3 regions of the Pararhizobium sp. LjRoot235 genome follow, and region 2 is predicted to be linked to each of the others. Evidence: predicted binding sites of a transcription regulator. Region 2 holds the regulator's gene; each other region holds the start of a gene.
The links. Region 2 encodes LexA, which represses DNA repair genes until DNA is damaged. Its sites were predicted from a motif close to TGTTCNNNNTGTGTTCNG; they were not measured.
Positions count from the first base shown of each region.

Region 1 (6,956 bases), 1.1 Mb from region 2:
GCAGCGTGTTGTCCGACGCCAAGGATTACAAGGAGATGGGCCTGGTTTACGACCGCGCCGTCGAGGCGATCGGGCCGGTGCCGCAGCGCGGCGACTGGACGATCTTCTTCCAGCGCGGTATCGCCTACGAGCGCCAGAAAATCTGGGACAAGGCCGAACCGAGCTTCAAGAAGGCGCTTGAGCTCAACCCTGACCAGCCGCAGGTTCTGAACTACCTCGGCTATTCCTGGGTCGATATGAACATCAACCTCGATGAAGGTCTCGGCATGATCCGCAAGGCGGTCGATCTGAAGCCGGATGACGGCTACATCGTCGATTCGCTCGGCTGGGCCTATTACCGGATGAACCGCTTCGATGATGCCGTCGTCGAACTCGAGCGTGCAGCCGAACTGATGGCCGGCGATGCGACGATCAACGATCATCTCGGCGATGCCTACTGGCGCGTCGGGCGCAAGCTCGAAGCCGTGTTCCAGTGGAACCAGGCGCTGGCGCTGAAGCCGGAAGGGGCAGAGATCCCGAAGATCAAGGCGAAGATCGAAAACGGCCTGCCGCCGGTCGAGGCCAAGGTTCCGGCAGCTGCCGAAACCCAGCCCGAGAAGGTGACGCCGGACGCGGCATCGGGCAAAAAATCCTGATCCTGCCTGCCCATGGCACGTGAAAATGGCATTCCAGGTTTCGCGCTGACGCGGCTTGCGCCGGCGAAGGTTAATCTCGCGCTGCATGTCGTCGGCCAGCGGCCTGATGGCTATCATCTGCTCGAAAGCCTCGTGACATTCGCCGATGCGGGAGACCGCGTCGGCTTCTCCCATGCGACGGACGATCGCTTCACCGTCTCGGGCCGATTTTCCACCGACCTGCCGCTGACGGGTGAAGGCGCGTCCGGCAATCTGGTGCTCCGGGCACGGGACCTCTTGCGGGCGCATCTGGTCGAAAGAGATATCGCGGCGGGGCCGGTTCATCTCCATCTCGAAAAAAACCTGCCGGTCGCCTCCGGCATCGGTGGCGGCTCGGCGGATGCCGCAGCGGCGCTTCTCGGATTGCAGGAGCTGTGGGGCGCTTCTGCGGATCGCGGCAGCTTGCAGGAAATGGCGCTGAAACTGGGCGCGGACGTACCGATGTGCCTGGCGGGCCGGCCGGTCATCGCAAGCGGCATCGGTGAAAAACTTGAGCCGATACCGTTGCCATGCTTTCCCATGCTTCTCGTCAACCCGCTCGTTGCCCTATCGACACCGTTGATTTTCCGGATGTTGACGAACAAGGCCAATGCAACGCTTGATATTCCCCGTGGTGCCGTCGCTGCGAGCGGCTGGATCGAAGCTTTGAAATGCACGCGCAACGACCTTGAGCCACCTGCCCGACTGCTGGAGCCGGCGATCACCGCGGTGTCAGATGCACTTCTTAGCGCCGGCGCTGCATTCGTCCGCATGTCCGGCTCCGGCGCCACCTGCTTCGGGCTGTTTGCGACGACTGCCGAAAGAGACGCCGCTGCCGCCGTCCTTTCAACGCAGAACCCGAACTGGTACATTCTTGCCTGCAACAGCGTCAGTGGAGTGGATCATGGCCGGCATTGACGAGACGAGGCCCTTCGTTCCCCTCGGCATCGCCGTGCTGACGGTTTCCGATACCCGCACGCTCGCCGACGACCGCTCGGGCGATACGCTCGCGGCCCGCATCATCGATGGCGGTCACCGGCTGGAAGCGCGCGCCATCGTGCCTGACGACAAGGCGCGGATTGCCGCTCAGGTCGAAGCATGGACACTGGACGACACGATCGATGTCGTGATCACCACGGGTGGCACGGGCTTTACCGGCCGCGACGTCACGCCGGAGGCGCTAGAGCCGCTATTCGAGAAGCGCATGGATGGCTTTTCCGCCGTCTTCCACCGCATCTCCTACGAGAAGATCGGCACGTCGACGATCCAGTCTCGCGCAACCGGCGGCGTCGCCAATGCCACCTTCATCTTCGTGCTGCCGGGATCGCCCGGCGCCTGTCGCGACGCGTGGGACGGCATTCTGAAACAGCAACTCGACTACCGGCACATGCCCTGCAATTTCGTCGAGATCATGCCCAGGCTCGGCGAACATTTGAAGCGCAGCTGAGACGCCTCTCCCTTCGCCCGCTGCTCTCCCTGTTCCATCCGGAACAGCGCCTGCGCGCGCCCTGCTATAGAACTCTCCTCATCGTTAACACGGGGTGAGGAAACCGCACATCGCACCGAGACGCAACGACCGATCCACTCCTGCTGCGCAAAAGCTGCAGACCGGAATACTGCGGGAAGTATATGACGGCGCGGCTTCGGCCGCTCGGCAAGGCCTTTTCAGCCATTCATTTTCATCAAGTCCGGGCAGGCCTGAAAGGGCCTGCTCTTTTTGCTGTTTCCAGGGTCAGGAACCAAAAGACAAATGTCTTCGTACATCATTCATCCATATAGTTGACTGATGACCTGCTGCATGATAATTCATCCATATGGTTGAACGATCCGACTCCGACCAGCTAACCCTGATCCTCAAGGCCGCAGGCGATGTCACGCGCCGCGCGATACTGACGCACCTCGCGCAGGAAGGCCCCGCGCGCGTGACGGATATTGCCGCCCGTTTCGATATGAGCCTGAACGCCGTGTCAAAGCACATCATGGTCTTGGAAAGAGCCGGGCTGGTCTGCCGCCGCACCCAGTGGCGCGAACACCTGATCGAAGTGCAGATGGCGCCGCTGGCCGAGATCGACCAGTGGTTTTCGGGGCTGCGGTCGATCTGGGACCTCCGCCTCGAAACCCTTGGAACACTGTTGACAAAGGAGCCGGACAATGACTGACCTTAGCCTCACCTGCCGCCGCACCATCAAAGCCAGCCCCGAGCAGGTGTATAATGCCTGGCTCGATCCCGCGATGATGACCCGTTTCATGTCGCCGCGCCCGGACATGCATGTCGCCGAGGCCCGCTCGGATGCCCGCGAGGGAGGGCGGTTCTTCGTGCTGATGGTGGGTGACAAGGAATATCCGCATGAAGGTACCTACAAGGAACTGACCCCGTTCTCGCGGATCGTCTTTACCTGGGAGGCGCCCTGGTCAGCCCCTGATACGCAGGTCGAACTGGTGCTGAACCCGATCGCGGACGGCACGGAAGTGGTGCTGACCCACGTCAGGTTCATGTCCGAGGAAAGCCGCGACAACCACGAGAAGGGATGGAATGGCATTCTGGGCAAGCTCGACGCGCTGCTGTCGTGAAGGCGGCGCTGCTGTCTTGCCTCTAGCAGTCGTCCGCGCCGGGACGATTGCCGATCGCGACCCAGGCAGGCACGAGTTCGCTGCCGAGGCGGCGCACCGCCCGGCCGGTCGCGAAATCGCTGAGCCGCATGCCCGATTTTGCGATCGCCGTCGCCTGCTGCCGCGACAAGAGGAAACCAAGTTCGAGCGGCGCCAGGCGGGTCACGACGCGTTTCAGGAACGGCCGGCGATGCAGCCGCGAGGGTGAAAAACGCGCCGGTGTCTTGCTAAGGGACATATATTCCGCCAAGTCATCAATCCAGCGGCCTGCCGGTCTTGCACCCGCCTCCAGCAGCAACAACCAGTCGCCTCGCGCGGAGCGAACAATGTCCTTCATATCCCAGCTCGTGCAGAAACGCGCACCGGCGGCATCGGCGACACGGCTCGAACCGTCCCGGGAGCCGTGATCGAGGATGATCACGTCGCTCACCAGGCCTTCAACGGCACCTGCGACCAGCGCCGACAGCGTCTGCGCCAGTTCGGCTTCGTTGTTGCGGGTTTCCATGATGATCGTCAGCATCGCCGTCCATACCGCATCGCACTGGCAATTTCCATAAACCCTTCGTTTTCCGCCGATTAACTTTTCATTCATGATGAATCCGCGCGCGAACGAAGGTGGAATTGGCTGTCCGCCTCAGCCCCGCCACGCGCTCACGACGCCGTTTCCACAATTTTGTTCTTGTCTTGTTCTCTTTTTTGGGCTAGGAAAATAATCAGAGGATAATGGATCGTCCGCAAGGGCAGTCCCCGGAGAACCCCATGAACGAGCTGTCTCAGATCAGGCAGGGCGCCCTTGCGCCCGGCAACACGGCAGATATGGCCGAGGCGATGATTGCCGGTTCCGGGCTGCGGATCGAGATCGACCGCAGGCGTGGCCGCGGTGCCGCCCTCAATACGTCAGGACGTTTTGAACCGACCTCCCGCGTGCTTGAGGATGACGGCTGGGACTCTCTGGAGGATCTGCCGGCTTTCAAGACCGATGTTCAGGTCGAAAAGCCGCGCGCGATCATCAGCCGCAACGATTCTCCCGACCTGCCTTTTGATCGCTCGGTCAATCCCTATCGGGGCTGCGAGCATGGGTGCATCTATTGCTTCGCGCGGCCGACCCACGCCTATATGGGCCTGTCGCCGGGGCTCGATTTCGAGACCAAGCTCTTTGCCAAGCCGGATGCGGCAAAGCTGCTTGAGCGAGAACTGGCAAAGCCGGGCTACAAGGTGCGTCCGATCGCGATCGGCACCAACACCGATCCCTACCAGCCGATCGAGAAGGAATGGCGGATCATGCGCCAGGTCCTCGAAGTGCTGAAGGCCTGCGACCATCCGGTGATGATCGTCACCAAATCGGCGATGGTCATGCGCGATATCGATCTTCTCGCACCGATGGCCGAGAAGGGCCTGGCAAAGGTCGGCCTATCCGTAACGACGCTCGACCGCAAGCTCGCCCGCCTGATGGAACCGCGCACGTCGACGCCGGCAAAGCGACTGGACGCGATCAAGGCGCTATCGGAGGCCGGTATTCCCTCTACGGTGATGATGGCGCCGGTCATTCCGGCCCTCAACGACCACGAGATCGAACGGGTGCTGGATTCCGGCAAGGCCGCCGGCGCCACGCATGCAAGCTACGTGCTCCTGCGCCTGCCGCTCGAAGTCAGCCCATTGTTTCGCGACTGGCTGCTGCGCCACTATCCGGACCGCTACCGCCATGTCATGTCGCTGGTGCGCTCGATGCGCGGCGGCAAGGACTACGACGCCGAGTTCGGCAAGCGCATGAAGGGTGCCGGACCCTATGCCTGGCAAATCGGCCGGCGCTTTGAACTGGCAGCCAAGCGGCTGGAACTCAACGTGGCAAAGCGCCCGCTGAACTGCGACCTGTTCGTTCCGCCACTTGGCACCGGCGTTCAACTGTCGCTGCTCTGATGATGTCTTGATGTTTTGTCCGGGCGTCTCCCGGATATCGAAATACCGATCCTGTTTCCGCCCCGAGGCACGATCGGTCCATCCTCCGGCAGCCCGCCTCATTGCCGGAGGGCTTGCAGGGAATCGGGCTTGTGTGCGAGTTTCGCCGCATGTCACGAAGCACACCGCCCGATTCCCCCTTGCTTTTCGAAACCATCGAAGGACCCGACTTCAGCTTCGAGGCCAGCGCCCGGCGAGATGGTCTCTGGCCGGTGGCCGGAACGGACGAGGCCGGGCGCGGACCGCTTGCAGGCCCGGTGGTTGCGGCTGCGGTGATCCTCGATCCGGACAACATTCCGGAGGGGCTGAACGACAGCAAACAGCTCTCGGTGTCCCGGCGCGAGGAACTGTTCGACATCATCCTTTCCTCGGCCGTCGTGTCGATCGCCTCCTCGGCAGCGGGCCGAATCGACGAAACGGATATCCGCAAAGCCAGCCTCGATGCCATGCGCCGTGCGGTTCTCGGGCTGTCGACGCGCCCGGCCCTGGTGCTCGCCGATGGCCTTGACGTGCCGCCGGGGCTTCCCTGCCGGGGCAAGGCCGTCGTCAAGGGCGACGCGCGATCGCTGTCGATCGCCGCTGCCTCGATCGTTGCCAAGGTGGCGCGCGACAGGATGATGATCAGGGCCGACCTCGTATTCCCCGCCTATGGCTTTGCCATGCATGTCGGCTATGCCACCGCCCGCCACCGCAAGGCCATCGATCACCACGGCCCCTGCCCTCTCCATCGCATGAGCTTCCGTCCGCTGCGGCAGAATGGGGAAGAGGCGCCAGACGACGACTTTGCCTTCTGACCGCAACTTTTACCGGGCGGGACTACAAAGTCACCCGCGCATCGCGGATTTTAGACACCACTCATAAATACCTGCGGAAAACCCCGATATCTTCTCTGCCACACGTTTCCGCTGTAACAAACCGGCGGTCTGCTGCGTTATAGACTCCGTGCTTCTGGCTCGCGAATCACTCGAAAGGATCGGGATCTTGATCTTTGGCCTGATGATGTTGGCAATCACCGCTGCGACGGATGCGTCGGCAGCCCCCTCGCCGACCGCGGATGCCCTCCAAGCCGACCTGCAGACAGCCTATGCCTGCAAGGAAATCGATGGCCGCAAGGTCTGGAAGGGCGGGCTGGCCTATTACATCCAGTCCTATGTCTACGACGGTCAATCGACGGATGACGCAACCGACGTTGCCACGGACGCAGTCCTGCCGGCTGACAACGCGCCGGAAACGATGCGGGAGTTCGAGGAAGCCTGCCTCACGCTTGCGCCAACGGCAATCAACGGCAACTAAACGCCTTCCCGCTTTCGCCGTGCGGAACCGTGTGATGGGCGGGAAACCCCCGCGTCCATAACAATCATCATTCCCGCTGTATCATCCACGACCGCCTCCAACGGAACTTTGCCCCAGGAACAATACGGATCGTCGACGTCTCGCATTTCTAAATGCGCTCGTCAGCTAACCCATTTTTCGCTATGGATGATCAAGACATGCAGCGGCAATATCACCGTCAATAGCGTGAACGCCCTTTTGGACTATCGTTGAAGTATCCTTTTCAAGAGATTGCCGATTGCCAAGAGTGCGAGCAGGACCGGCAACACCCCGTAGATGAATCCGATTAGGACGTGTGTAGGCTCGTACTCTCCCGAAAAGAGAGGCGGCAAGCGGTAGTCAGTAAAATCGTATGTAATGAAGCAGGGCGTCTCCCCTGTTGCCAAAACACCCCATGCGAGAGAT
Region 1 is NZ_CAXUSP020000001.1:3,529,171-3,536,126, forward strand. Features, by position in the region: gene ACSQ2Z_RS17340 (tetratricopeptide repeat protein) at 1-635, shown strand, start outside; gene ACSQ2Z_RS17345 (4-(cytidine 5'-diphospho)-2-C-methyl-D-erythritol kinase) at 648-1,571, shown strand; gene moaB (molybdenum cofactor biosynthesis protein B) at 1,558-2,100, shown strand; gene ACSQ2Z_RS17355 (ArsR/SmtB family transcription factor) at 2,468-2,812, shown strand; gene ACSQ2Z_RS17360 (SRPBCC family protein) at 2,805-3,224, shown strand; gene ACSQ2Z_RS17365 (glycosyl transferase) at 3,247-3,783, opposite strand; gene ACSQ2Z_RS17370 (PA0069 family radical SAM protein) at 4,023-5,180, shown strand; gene ACSQ2Z_RS17375 (ribonuclease HII) at 5,330-6,013, shown strand; gene ACSQ2Z_RS17380 (hypothetical protein) at 6,201-6,512, shown strand.
Region 1: ACSQ2Z_RS17370 (PA0069 family radical SAM protein) is a predicted target of LexA. The motif match lies at 3,938-3,955, and genes of this name have one in related genera.

Region 2 (6,956 bases):
CATCCGCAGCATGGTTTGGCCTGGGTCACGGGGGCAAGCTCCGGCATCGGCCGGGCCTTGGCGCTGCATCTGATAAGAGACGGCTTCGACGTGGCGGTCACGGCCCGGGACCACGAAAAGCTGGTTCAGCTGCAACACGAAGCACCGGGACCGGGCAAGATCATCGTGCTGGACGGCGACGTCACCGATCCGCGGGATATGGAGCGCGTTCTCGCGGCCATCGAATATGAACGCGGCGCGATGGCGCTCGCTGTACTCAACGCCGGCGTCTCCATCCCGGTGCATGGCGAGGATATGCATCGAGAGGATTTCGAGAAGACATTTGCGGTGAACCTGCTCGGGACGGTCAACTGCCTCTTGCCAGCCGTGCGCCACATGCAGGCGAGGGGGCACGGGCAGATCGCCATCGTCTCCTCCGTTTTGGGCTACGGCGGCCTGCCGACGAGCGCTGCCTATGGCGCGACGAAGGCGGCACTGATCAATATGGCCGAAAGCCTGAAATTCGACCTCGACAAGACCGGCATCCGCCTGCAGATCATCAATCCAGGTTTTGTCGATACGGCGTCTGCTGCCAAGAACGAATTTCCGATGCCGGCTTTGATCAGCCCCGAAGAGGCGGCTGAAGGTATTGCCAAAGGCCTGAAATCAAGTGGTTTCGAGATCACCTTTCCAAAGCGCTTCACCTATATGATGAAACTGCTCAAGCTCCTGCCTTATGGGCTTTATTTCTGGCTGCTGAACAGGCTGACCGGATGGAAGGACCGGCCGCTTGTAACGCAGCGTCACGCCGCGGAGACGATGGCGCGCGACCCTCAGGCCGTGTGAAGCACGACAACCGCACCGAAGACGAGGACAAGTCCGACCCAGGCGATCGGCTTCAGTTTTTGGCGGAAGAGGAGGCGGCCGGAAATGGCCGTGCCGAAAATCCCGGTTGCGCCGAGGATGGCGTAGGCGATTGCCAGTTCCATGCCTTTGACCGCTTCCACCAACAGAGCAAAGGCTGAAAGCACGAGCAGGATCGACAAGGCGCCCCAGCCGCGGCGGGCAAACCCGTTCGACTTGGTGGACGCCAGATTGGCTGCAACATCCAGCACCCCCGCCAGCACCGCAAACAGGAAATAAACGTTAGACGCGGTCATCGGCCACTTCCAGTTCCTCTTCATCGTGAACTTCGCCTGCGTTGATGAGAATGATGCCACCGACCGCCATCATCAGGCCGATCATCTCCTGATTGCTCAGCACGTGATCAAAGATGAAAACCGAGACCAGCGTGATCAGCGCAATGCCGGAGCCTTCCCAGATCGCGTAGGCTATGCCGACCGCGATTTTCTTCACCGCCTTGGCGAGGAAGACATAGGAGAGGGCGATGGAGACATACATCACCGCATAGCCCCAGGCGCCGCCGCCGGAGGAGGCTGCTTTCATCACCGTCAGGCCGATAACTTCAGTGGTAATGGCGAGCGCCAGAAAAACCCATGCAAGGCGCACATCATCCCCTTGGAATGTTCGATTAAAGACGTTGGGGCTTGCATAAGCTCACCGACAGCGCCGGTAAAGCTGTAGCGATGACTTTATTGCGGGGCGGGTGGTTGAAACGGGCGGCCGGTCCCTGCAGCGGCGCCACGCCGTTCCGACTGTTCACCCAGCTCAACCGGTCAGCTCTTCTGAAAAGCAAGATGAGCACCCAACCCGATCAGCATCGCGCCGCCGGCACGCTGCATGAGGCGTTGCGCCTGGCTCGAGCGGCGCAGCCGGCCGATCACGGCGCCGGCCAGAAGCACACAGACGATATCGGCCGAGGAAAACATGAGATTGACGATCGTCCCCAGAATGGCGAGCTGCAGCCAGACGGGGAACGCGGCGGAGACATCGGCGAATTGCGGCAAGAAGGCCACGAAGAAGATCGCCGTCTTCGGGTTGAGAACCTCGACGGTGACGCTTTCGAAAAAGGCGCGCCGGGCGGATTTCGGCTCGATGCCGGGCAGGGTCACGTCCCCCTGCACCCGGGCGCGAAAAAGCGAAATGCCGAGCCAGACAAGATAGGCCGCCCCGGCGAATTTCACGGCCATATAGAGCATTGGCACGGCGTGGAACAGGATCGAAAGGCCGGCGGCCGCTGCAAAAACATGGACATAGCCGCCGAGATGAATGCCCAATACAGCCATCAGTCCCGACCATCGGCCGCGCGCGATCGTCTGGGCCGCGGCATAAAGCATGGCAGGGCCCGGGATGTAGGCAAAGACCGCGGTCGTGGCAAGAAAGGCGATCAGCAGATCGATTGATGGCATGGTCGGGCTCCGGTTTCGGCCGGCGAGGGCGGAAGTCTTCTCTACTATGGAATTGCAGGATTGTCGCGTCAGCTGATCGCAAGGCTGCCGGGCACGTCAAGCCCGGTGGGAGGGCGCATGGCGCGAGGTTCAAAACCGAAAGCGCAGGAGCCAGCCGATTCTCCCGAGGACCGGAGCCGCCGCGAAGGCGTAAATCGCCAGACGCGCCGCCCAGGATAGCCTGGCGATCTGTCTCGGATCGTAAGCTTCCGGATCATAGGCCGGCACTTCAGTCAACAGTTTCAGCCGCGGAACCTCAGTTTCGAGTTCACGCGGATCGTTTATCGCCCAATGCAGCCTGGCTCCGGTCACACGAACCGAAGGCTGCCAGCTGATGAGCGCCAGGCCGAACCGGCTATAGCCATCAAAGACCAACTCACCACTCGGGAGATGCGCGGTGAGCCGCCGCAGCAACTTCGGGACTTCGTCGGCCGGCAGATAAGGAAAAAGCCCCTCGGCAACAATGATCGCCGGACGGTCGGCCGGCACATCTGCGAGCCAATTCGGGTCCGTTACGGACGATCCGATCAGACTACAACCGTCGCGCTCAGGATAGAGTTTTCGGCGCAGCGCGACAACCTCGGGATAGTCCAGGTCAAACCAGCGGATGTTCGGCGCGGGATCGATGCGGAATATGCGACTGTCCAGCCCACAGCCCAGATGCAGGACGGTCGCGTCGGGATGGCGAGCGATGAAGTCACGCGTCCAGCCGTCGAGAATATGGGCGCGCATCGCCACGCCGATCATCAGGTCGCGATCGATCATCAGCCGCGAAAAATCATAGTCGATCCGGCTGACGGCCTCGGCGGCGAAACGATCCCGCAGAAGGGTATCCGGCAGGCGGCTTTCCCCGGCCTTCGCGTAAAGCGTGATGAGGAGGGTTTCCTTCTCCCCTGTCAGTGACACTTTTTCGGCCGTCATGGTGAACCCGTGGGGTGAGGGCCGCGCACCAAGTTGGCCGCAGCGCACGCATCCTCGAACGCGGCGACAGGCCGCTGCAATGCGCCCGAACTGTACCGCAGAGTATAGGCGACAACGCAGTTGTGAGTAAGGTCAGGCGACTGGGGAGCATGCGGGCCGGTCTCATCACACTGAAAAAATGCAAAGAAAAAAGGGCCGCACCATAAGTGCAGCCCTTTGAAACTGGCTCCCCGGGCCGGATTCGAACCGGCGACCTGTCGATTAACAGTCGAATGCTCTACCGCTGAGCTACCAGGGATCATCTGCGCGCTGCAGAAGTGAGGCTGCTAATACAAATGCTTTACCGATTTGCCAAGCGGTTTTTCAAAAAAAGTGCACAATCTTGTCTGACTGTGGAGAACTCCCCATCCGGGAAGGCCGCGCACTGGAAGAGCCGCACGCAAATCCGCGCTATGGTGTACGGCATCGAGAGCAAGGCAGGTGAGTTTATGGCAGAAGCGCAGAAAACGAAAAAATTCGGTATCGATGCGAGCAGACATGAACTCATTCTCGGGGCGTGGCGCCTGCGCCTGCCAAAGTCGCGGACCTTGCGTATCACCCTTGGCGCCGCGCTGCTCTTTGGCGGTATCCTCGGCTTCCTGCCGGTTCTGGGCTTCTGGATGGTGCCGCTGGGCCTGATCGTGCTGTCGCATGACCTCGCCTTCGTCCGGCGGCAGCGCCGCAAACTTTCCGTCTGGTGGGCGCGCAAGCGGCAGACGCCGTAAAATCTGCGCCACTCTGCAAGGGCCCGGCTGCAAGGGTCGTCGTAGGCCTTTATTCGATGAGGTGCCAATGGCCCTAGCCGCTGGAACCGGTTTGTGGGGTCGGATCCTTGTCGACCGGGGCCGGCTGCATCTGTTCCCCGGTCGCCGGAGCATTGTCGACGGCGCCCTGATCGGTGTCCTTGGCCGCCGGCGTGGTTTCCTCTATCCGTGTCGCCGCATCATTGTCGGTGCTTTCGCCGAATATCTCTGCGCCCGCCCAGGCAATGAGGGCAAGCACCAGGCTGGCGATGAGAACCATCAGCACCGGGCGGCCAAGCGGTCCTTGCCGGGCTTCGACACCGCTGATCTTCACCACCCGGTTCGTGTCTTCGGGCGAAATCTTGTTACCGCGTCCATTGACGACCATCCCTGCCTCCTGGAAGCAGACCGTGCCGCCGCCACAGGTTTCAACATGAGCGGAAAACGGCCGGACGGGGCAAATGTTCCGCTCAGCAAAGGCGGACATCGGCGGTGAGAGCGCTGAATGCCGGTTTTCGGCGCCGCAAGCCCAAAAACTCGCACCTTGAAAAGGTTCAACGAATTATGGGACTTGCGGAACACATATGGAACATATAGTGTTCGTTCTTGATTTGTTTCTCGATTTCCGGAGTGATCTTTCATGCTGACCCGCAAGCAACAGGAACTGCTTCTGTTCATTCACGAAAGAATGAAGGAATCGGGCGTGCCGCCGTCCTTCGACGAGATGAAGGACGCGCTGGATCTCGCTTCGAAATCCGGCATTCATCGGCTGATCATGGCGCTCGAGGAGCGGGGCTTCATCCGGCGCCTGCCGAACCGGGCACGCGCGCTTGAAGTCATCAGGCTCCCGGAGGCCTATTCCATGAGCCTGCAGCCCAAGCGCGGCTTTTCGCCGAGCGTCATCCAGGGCAGCCGCGGCGCTCCGCCGGCGCCAGTCGCCGCCAAACCGGTCGCGGCCAGCAATGAGAATAGCTCCGTCTCGATCCCCGTCATGGGGCGAATCGCAGCCGGTGTGCCGATCTCGGCGATCCAGAACAATACGCACGATATTTCTGTACCGCTCGAGATGGTCGGAACCGGCGAACATTATGCACTGGAAGTTCGCGGCGATTCGATGATCGAGGCCGGCATTCTCGACGGCGACACCGTCATCATACGCAATACCAACAGCGCCAGTCCCGGAGAGATCGTCGTCGCCCTGGTGGACGATGAGGAGGCAACGCTGAAGCGGTTTCGCCGCAAGGGCGCATCGATCGCGCTCGAGGCTGCCAACCCCGCCTACGAAACCCGGATTTTTGGTCCCGACCGGGTCAAGATCCAAGGCAAGCTCGTGGGCCTGATCCGACGTTACCATTGAGCGGCAAACCTGCGTCCGCGCGCCGGGGATACAGGCGGCTGATTTTCTTTGAAAATTGACGTTAGCGGGGGCCCGACAGTAGTCGCCGGCGGTTTGGTATCAGCAATGTGCGGTCTTTTCCTCGCGACGCGAACCGGCAACGGGTGGGAGACAGGTTTCTCCCATGAGAAAAAACTGGAATTCGGCCAAGGCGTCTTGCACTGGATGGGAAATCGGTCTAAACGCCCGTCACACGATTAAGAGATGATCGTTACGAGGCCTCGTGGCGGAGTGGTGACGCAGAGGACTGCAAATCCTTGTACCCCGGTTCAATTCCGGGCGAGGCCTCCAAAATTTTCCACAATATTCACAATTGGATAGGGTCGCCGCTTCAACCATGTTGGCAACCGTGTTCCATCACGCCGCCATGAACGGATATCGGCGTGATGTTTACGCCGATGGGACCGATAACGCGTGTCTCGCCGCGTTAAAAGAGCAATTCCGACGTTTCGCGAAACCGGTAAAAACGCGTTCCAAATGCGGCGCGGCGGCGCGCTGGCGATGACGATGCACTCCGGTTGAAACTCCGAATCAATGGCGACGAAATGCAGGAGAATTTAGCATTGCGGAATGCGGCCGGCGATCAATGATAGTAGAAGCATTCGCAATCGACCTTGCTGTCATCCGGCGCATTCCAGACGCGGACTGCCAGTTTCCTGGCCGTACCGGTCTCATCCAGCCGGAGGCCCAAAAGTGACACGGCCGCGAGTTTTGGATTGACCGCATCGATCTCGACCGTCGAGCCGACTTGATGGACGCCCTCTTTGGGCGTCCAGGTGAAAAACTGCACGCTGTAATGCATGGTGCTCTCCTTCACCGCGGATGGGTCAAATCCCAGTCCCAGACGGTACTGGACGATCCGGCAGGCAAACAGAAACGGCTCGCAACAACCGATGTGGTCTGCCTCTACCTCGAACCTAGCACGATTTGACGATCGAGTGAATCGTTATCGCGTGATTCCGGTTAGAAAGTTCCGCTCCAGCTCTCAAAACTTCGCGCTGCCGGACCACCCGCGCGGGTTAGTTCCCGCGGAACAACAGGCGCGAAATTGTCTTCGTAAAATCTCATCGGATTTGAGGATGACGGTGATGGAAAAGAGGGAGCCGCTGGGTCATATAGAAATTTCGTGGTTGCGGCGGAAGACGCGTCTGGCGCTGGTCGTCGGGGCAGCCAGATGCTCCAGGCATTCCACCCTGAAGGGATGCATGTATGTCACGCAGGATCGAACCGAGCGGCGAGTAATAGCACCGGCGTTCGCGCTGACTGGGTGTCGCGCCCGTCAGCATTTTCATTACCCCCCATTGGGAAAGCCTGATGCAGGAACGTCCAGCAATTCCGCGTACAAGATCAATTGGGTGCCGAGTTCCTTCGCGTCCGCTGCAGACATTGCTGCCTGAATCTGGTGCGGCGGACGATCTGTTGACTGATACACATCCCACTCACGCTGCGAAAGCGCATAGCCGAGCCGCAGAACGACGGCGCCGTGCAGCGGCATAGACGTAACGCCCCATTCCACGAGCGGTTGGATTC
Region 2 is NZ_CAXUSP020000001.1:2,473,035-2,479,990, forward strand. Features, by position in the region: gene ACSQ2Z_RS11815 (SDR family NAD(P)-dependent oxidoreductase) at 1-825, shown strand, start outside; gene ACSQ2Z_RS11820 (SMR family transporter) at 813-1,139, opposite strand; gene ACSQ2Z_RS11825 (SMR family transporter) at 1,126-1,488, opposite strand; gene ACSQ2Z_RS11830 (LysE family translocator) at 1,656-2,288, opposite strand; gene ACSQ2Z_RS11835 (class I SAM-dependent methyltransferase) at 2,418-3,248, opposite strand; tRNA gene ACSQ2Z_RS11840 (tRNA-Asn) at 3,472-3,546, opposite strand; gene ACSQ2Z_RS11845 (hypothetical protein) at 3,737-4,012, shown strand; gene ACSQ2Z_RS11850 (hypothetical protein) at 4,086-4,418, opposite strand; gene lexA (transcriptional repressor LexA) at 4,671-5,387, shown strand; tRNA gene ACSQ2Z_RS11860 (tRNA-Cys) at 5,644-5,717, shown strand; gene ACSQ2Z_RS11865 (hypothetical protein) at 6,010-6,228, opposite strand; gene ACSQ2Z_RS11870 (hypothetical protein) at 6,718-6,956, opposite strand, start outside.

Region 3 (6,956 bases), 660 kb from region 2:
ACGGTCTCAAGGGTTTTTCTGTTGGCATGTCACCCCATAGGGTTCCCACGATCTTCGGTTTCGGCCAGAAGTGGCCTCAACGCCGCCGGCAGCGACGAGAAGCCGATTAGGCCGCCGCGCCCGCCGCACGAGACGGAATGGCCGCGGACGTGTCCCGCTGGAATCCGACGAGATCGCAGACGGCGGCGACGAGCGGCGACCGGTTCATCGTGTAGACATGGAAATCACGGATACCGCGCCGGGCGAGATCGACGATCTGCTCAGCAGCGATGTGGGTCGCTTCCTTGAAGCGTTCCAACGGGCTCTCGTCGAGATGGATCAGTCGGGTGACGATCGCCTCCGGAACCCGCGCCCCGCACAGCCCGGCAAATTTGCTGACCTGCGCCAGGTTGTTGATCGGCAGGATACCCGGAACGACGGGAATCGTGATGCCGGCGCGCCGCACGCGTTCGAGGTAGCGCTCGAAATCATTGTTGTCGAAGAAGAACTGGGTAAGCGCCCGCGTTGCGCCGTTATCGACCTTGCGCTTGAGCATATCGATATCGGCGGCGACGTCGGAGCTTTCGGGATGCTTTTCCGGATAGGCGGAAACGGAAATCTCGAAATCGCCTCTTGCCCTGATCGCCGCGACCAGAGCAGCCGCGTTTTCATAACCGTCCGGAAAGGGCTCGTAGCGGGCGCCGATCCCGCCCTGCGGGTCGCCACGCAACGCCACGAAATGCCGCACGCCGCCATCAATGAACTCGCTGACAATCGCATCCACCTCTTCCTTGGCCGCTCCGACGCAGGTCAGATGTGCGGCCGTGTTCGGAAAACCGTCGTGGATCATCCGCCGCACGGCCGTCAGGGAGCGCGCCTTGGTGGAACCGCCCGCGCCATAGGTCATCGTCACGAACGCCGGGTTGAAGGCGGCGAGATCCTCGACAGTCTGGAACAGCTGCGTTTCCATCTCGTCATTCTTCGGCGGGAAATATTCGAAGGAGAGGCTCAGATTGCCGCGTTCGGCCGGGTAAAGGGTGTGTATCGGCATGTCAGGTCCTCCCGGCATAGGCTAGGGCCTTGCCGCCCGCGGATAAATCGGCAGCGGCGGCCTGCCGCTGGTCTCGGGCAAGCCATATGGTCACCGTCAATTGCCGGTCTCGGTCCTTTTCCGGAGCAAGATCGACGACCTCTTCGACACTGAGCCCGGCCTTCTCCAGCCATTCCGCCATGGTCTGGCGTGAAAAGCCGAGACGCATATGGGCATGATCATCGCGCAGATATTCCAGCGCGTGCGGGGCGAGATCGATGATCGCCAGCCGGCCGCCGGGCGACAGCATGCGGGCAGCCTCCACAATCGCCGCCTCCGGCTGCTGCAGGAAGTGCAGGACCTGATGAATGGTCACCAGATCGAACTGGCGCCCGTCCAGCGGCAGGTTGAAGATATCGCCATGCCGGATCGATGCCTTGGTGATGCCGGCCCGATCCAGATTGGCGCGGGCAACGGCCAACATGTCACGGCTGGCATCGACGCCGACGCCGCGCCGGTAGAGCCCCTCGAACAGTTGCAGAATACGCCCGGTGCCTGTGCCGAGATCAAGCAGCCCATCGACCGGTTCAGTGCCGACGACCTTTTTCAGCGCAGCCTCGACGTCCGCCTCACTGACATGCAGGCGGCGCAATTCGTCCCATTCGGCGGCGTTGCGACTGAAATAGGCCTGCGCCTTCTCCGAGCGCGCCTGTTTCAGCGCCATCAGCCTTTCTGCATCGCGCGTCAACACCGCATCCGAGACGTCGGAAGCGGCGAGCAGATCACGTACCAGCGCGACGCCCGCGCCCTCGCCTCTCAGACGAAAATAGGCCCAGGCGCCCTCCTGGTAACGATCGATCAGCGCGACTTCGGCGAGCAGTTTCAGGTGGCGCGAAATTCGCGGCTGCGATTGGCCGAGAATTTCGGTAAGATCGGTGACGGTCAGGTCGCCGGCGGCCAACAGAGCGAGAAGACGCATGCGCGTCGGCTCTCCCGCCGCCTTCAGGACGTCCACCAATGCGTCCAGTCCAAGCCCTTGTTCTCTCGCCATCACACCCTCATCAACACATAAAGATATGTTTATGTGATTTTCGCGAGTGCTGCAAGATGAAATGTGACGCCATGCGGCAACGTCCACAAACGGAAAAGGCGGCCACAAGAGCCGCCTTCCGATCGACAGGGTACTACGAGGCGCCCGAGAGGTCCCTCGCGGCCGGCACTCAGCGGGTCAGACGCTTGTAGCTGACACGGCTGGGATTGACCGATTCCGGGCCAAGGCGGCGGATCTTGTCCTTCTCGTAATCCTCGAAGTTGCCCTCGAACCATTCGACATGGCTGTCCCCTTCGAAGGCAAGGATATGCGTGGCAAGACGGTCGAGGAACATGCGGTCGTGGCTGATGATCACGGCGCAGCCGGCGAAGTTTTCCAGCGCGATTTCCAGCGCCGCCAGCGTTTCGGTGTCGAGGTCGTTGGTCGGTTCGTCGAGCAGGAGCACGTTGCCGCCGGCCTTCAGCATCTTGGCAAGATGAACGCGGTTGCGCTGACCGCCGGAGAGGTTGCCAACCTTCTGCTGCTGATCGGTGCCCTTGAAGTTGAAGGCGCCGCAATAGGCGCGCGAGTTCATTTCGAGCTTGCCGAGCCTGATGACTTCGGCGCCGCCGGAAATCTCTTCCCAGACGGTCTTGTTGCCATCCAGCGCATCGCGGCTCTGGTCGACATAGCCAAGCTTCACCGAATCGCCAACCCGGAAGCTGCCACTGTCCGGCTTCTCCTGACCGGTGATCATCCGGAACAGGGTCGTCTTGCCGGCGCCGTTCGGTCCGATGACACCGACAATGCCACCCGGCGGCAACTTGATCGACAGGTCGTCGATCAGTATGCGATCGCCGTAACCCTTGGTGATGTTCTCGGCCTCGATGACGACCTGACCAAGACGTTCGCCGATCGGAATGATGATCTGGGCATCGCCGAGACGCATTTTATCAGCGGCATCAACCAGTTCGTCATAGGCCTTGATACGCGCCTTCGACTTGGCCTGACGGGCCTTCGGGCTGGAAGCGATCCATTCCTGCTCGCGGTTGATCGCCTTGCGGCGGGAGGCGTCCTCGCGGTTTTCCTGCTCCATGCGCTTGGCCTTGGCGAGCAGGTAGGCCGAATAGTTGCCCTCGTAGGGAATGCTGCGACCGCGATCGAGTTCGAGGATCCAGCCCGTCACGTTGTCGAGGAAGTAGCGGTCGTGGGTGATCATCATCACGGCGCCCGGATACTGGCGCAGATGGTTTTCCAGCCAGCCGATGGTTTCGGCGTCGAGATGGTTGGTCGGTTCGTCGAGCAAAAGCAGATCCGGCTTGGAGAGCAGGAGCTTGCAGAGCGCCAGACGGCGGCGCTCACCACCCGAAAGGCTCGTCACGTCGGCATCGCCGGGCGGGCAGCGCAGCGCGTCCATCGCCATCTCGACCTGGTTTTCCAGATCCCACAGGTTCTGGCCATCGATGATGTCCTGAAGGCGCGCGCCCTCGTCCGCCGTCTCGTCGGAATAGTTCATCATCAGTTCGTTGTAGCGCTCGATGATGGCCGTCTTGTCGGCCACGCCTTCCATGACGTTTTCCATGGCCGTCTTGTTCGGGTCGAGCTGCGGCTCCTGCGCCAGATAACCGACGGTCGCACCCTCGGCGACCCAGGCTTCCCCGGTAAAATCCTTGTCGAGCCCGGCCATGATACGCAGCACAGTCGACTTGCCGGAGCCGTTCGGGCCGAGGATACCGATCTTGGCGTCCGGGTAAAACGACAGATTGACATTCTCCAGCACCTTCTTGGTGCCGTAGGACTTGTTCAGCCCGGACATATGATAGATGAATTGACGTGCCATAAAGAGACTGCTCCGACGGAATGGGATTTTGCCCGCTATGTAGGCGAATTATCCCGACGGAGCAATGAAGAAACCGGCTTTAACTCAGCCATTCACTAAAGCCCGGCAGCATCGACAATCCCCCTGCCGCATTTGAAATCGGTATCTCCGGCAGCAAGGATCAGCGGTGACAGGCGAGCCCCGGCCGAGACATCGCCCGAAAGCCCGATCGTCAACCCCGTGATGACGCTACGCTCACCCGCCTTCTGGCAACGCATCCGCACCCGGCCGCCGGCCCCCTTTCCAAAACTCGCGTCGAACGCCTGCTTGATCTCGCCCTCCGTTATCTCCTGTCCGAGGCGACCGGCGAACAGGCTTCGCACCGCCGAGCCGTTGAGTTCGTCGAGAAGATGGAGCTGGATGGCAAAATAGTCCTGCGCCGTGCCGCCCTGGCAGGTGCCGCTGCGCAGCCATTGATGCCGGTCGAGACCCGACTGGGTTCCCGGCATGGCGATCAACAGCTTCGCCGCCGTTTCTTCGGCCATCGCCAGCTGCGGCAGTTCCAGCCAGTCGCCCTTCTTGTCACGCGCCCGAACATCCGCCGCGACGCCACAGTAACTCTTCTTCACCGGCCAGAGACCATGCAGGGAAAAATGCGTCGCATCGTAGCGTTCGGCGGTCTGGCCAACGCATTCCTTCCGCTTTGGTCGCGTCTCGCAAAATCCCGGCTGCCAGCTGACGGCGAGAATATACTCGGTCTTTCCTTTCGGTGCCGCCGGCTCTTCATCGGCCAATACCGGGGACGCGGCCATAGCGGCTAGGACGGCAAGAGCCAGACGGCGCAGAAATGGCATAAAGATATTCGCTTGCATGAAAGCCCCTCCTGAAAATAGAACAAAACAAGATCAATTAGAGACTAAAACGGGAAAAATGCAACCTATAATCCTTATCCGACCAATATTTCCTGACCTGATGCGAAACGGACACCAAGCGGAGATTGCCTTTCGCCGACAAATCAAGTTGATAGCAGGGACGTGCAGGAACTTCGCCTGGGAGGGTTGGCGTGTTTGCCAAGGTCGAAACGTTGCAAAGCCCGAGCGGTGCTTCCCTCGTCTGGCGGCGTCAGCCGGCTGCTCGCCCGGAAAGAGGCATACTGATCGTCAGCCACGGCCTAGCCGAACATACCGCCCGCTACACCCGTTTCGCCGAGTTCATGGCCGGCCACGGCTTTCACGTCTATGCGCACGATCATCGCGGACATGGCGCAACCAAGGCCGGAGATGCGCCGCTTGGCCGGTATGCGCACCGGCAAGGCGCAGACAAGGTGCTGTGCGACGTCAAGGCAATGCGCGACATGGCAGCCGCCAATCATCCCGGCCTTCCCGTTATCCTGTTCGGTCATTCCATGGGCGGGCTGATCGCGCTCAACGCGGCAGAGAGCGATCCCGGGCTCTATGATGGGTTGGCGGTGTGGAACTCGAACTTCAATCCGGGCCTTGCCGGACGTGCCGCACAGGTCATTCTCGCCGCCGAAAAGATGCTGAAGGGGTCGGACGTGCCGAGCCGCCTTCTATCGAAACTCACCTTCGACGCCTGGGGCCGGTCCATCAAGGACCGCAAGACCGATTTCGACTGGCTGTCGCATGATGCCTTTGAAGTTCAGAAATATGTGGACGATCCTCTCTGCGGTTTCGATGCCAGCGTCTCGCTGTGGATCGACCTGTTTGACCTGACATTCCTGGGCGCGCGGCGCGATCGATTGCGACGCCTCCCCCCCAACCTGCCAATGCATCTCGTCGGTGGCGGCGAGGATCCGGCCACCAACGGTGCCCGGGAAATCAAGTGGCTGGCCAGGCGCATGCAGGCGGCGGGACTGAAACGCGTGACGACGGTCGTCTATCCGGCGATGCGTCACGAAACGCTGAATGAAACGGAACGCGAAAGCGCCATGCGGGATTTTGCCAGCTGGTGCCTCACTGTTGTGGAACAGCGGACATAACGAAGGCATGGCATGAGCAATATTTCTTGCAAAGCCGGCAATCGGCGCGATCATCATCGCGTCCGGCCCCTAAATCATCTGGCGCGAACGCAGGATCAACAACAGCGCCAGTGTGGCGCCGATGTCGCCTGCAATCTGACAAAATAGTTTTCACAAGGCTTTGGGAGGAGCGGACATGAAGACAGGCGGGGAGTTGATCGTAGAGGCGTTGAGGGCGAACGGCGTCAAGCGGATCTCCTGCGTGCCGGGAGAAAGCTACCTCGCGGTGCTCGACGCCCTTTATGACACCGAAATAGACGTCGTGGTCTGCCGTCAGGAGGGCGGCGCGGCGATGATGGCGGATGCCTGGGGCCGCCTCACGGGCGAACCTGGCATCTGCATGGTGACCCGCGGTCCGGGTGCGATGAACGCATCGGCCGGCCTGCATATCTCCCGCCAGGATTCGATCCCGATGATCCTGTTCATCGGCCAGGTGCAGCGCGATGCCCGCGAGCGCGAGGCCTTTCAGGAAATCGAGTACCGCCGCGCCTTTACCGAAATCGCCAAGTGGGTCGGCGAGATCGATGACGCAGCCCGCATTCCGGAATTCGTCACCCGCGCCTTCTCGGTCGCAACCTCCGGCCGCCCCGGTCCGGTGGTGCTGACCTTGCCGGAGGACATGCTGACCGAGAGGACCGAGGCTCCAGCGGCCAAACCCTATCAACCGGTTGAAAGCCATCCCGGCCCCGGGCAGATCAAGGCGCTCGAAGGCCTGCTGGCAAAAGCCGAGCGGCCGATCGCCATTCTCGGCGGCACGCGCTGGAGCGAGCGAGCCATCCGGCAGTTCCAGGCCTTCGCGGAGCGGTTCGATCTGCCGGTCGGCTGCTCCTTCCGCCGCCAGATGCTGTTTGACCATCTGCATCCGAACTATGCCGGAGACGTCGGCATCGGCATCAATCCGGCACTCGCCAAGGAAATCCGTGAGTCGGATCTTTTGCTCCTGATCGGCGGCCGCTTCTCCGAAATGCCCTCCTCGGGCTACACGCTGCTTGATGTGCCCTACCCGCGCCAGACGCTGGTGCATGTGCATCCCGATCCCGGCGAACTCGGCCGTGTCTAC
Region 3 is NZ_CAXUSP020000001.1:1,817,603-1,824,558, reverse strand. Features, by position in the region: gene metF (methylenetetrahydrofolate reductase [NAD(P)H]) at 107-1,030, opposite strand; gene ACSQ2Z_RS08685 (ArsR/SmtB family transcription factor) at 1,032-2,060, opposite strand; gene ettA (energy-dependent translational throttle protein EttA) at 2,230-3,879, opposite strand; gene ACSQ2Z_RS08675 (ribonuclease T2) at 3,975-4,670, opposite strand; gene ACSQ2Z_RS08670 (alpha/beta fold hydrolase) at 4,922-5,857, shown strand; gene ACSQ2Z_RS08665 (thiamine pyrophosphate-binding protein) at 6,033-6,956, shown strand, end outside.
Region 3: ACSQ2Z_RS08675 (ribonuclease T2) is a predicted target of LexA. The motif match lies at 4,749-4,766, and genes of this name have one in related genera.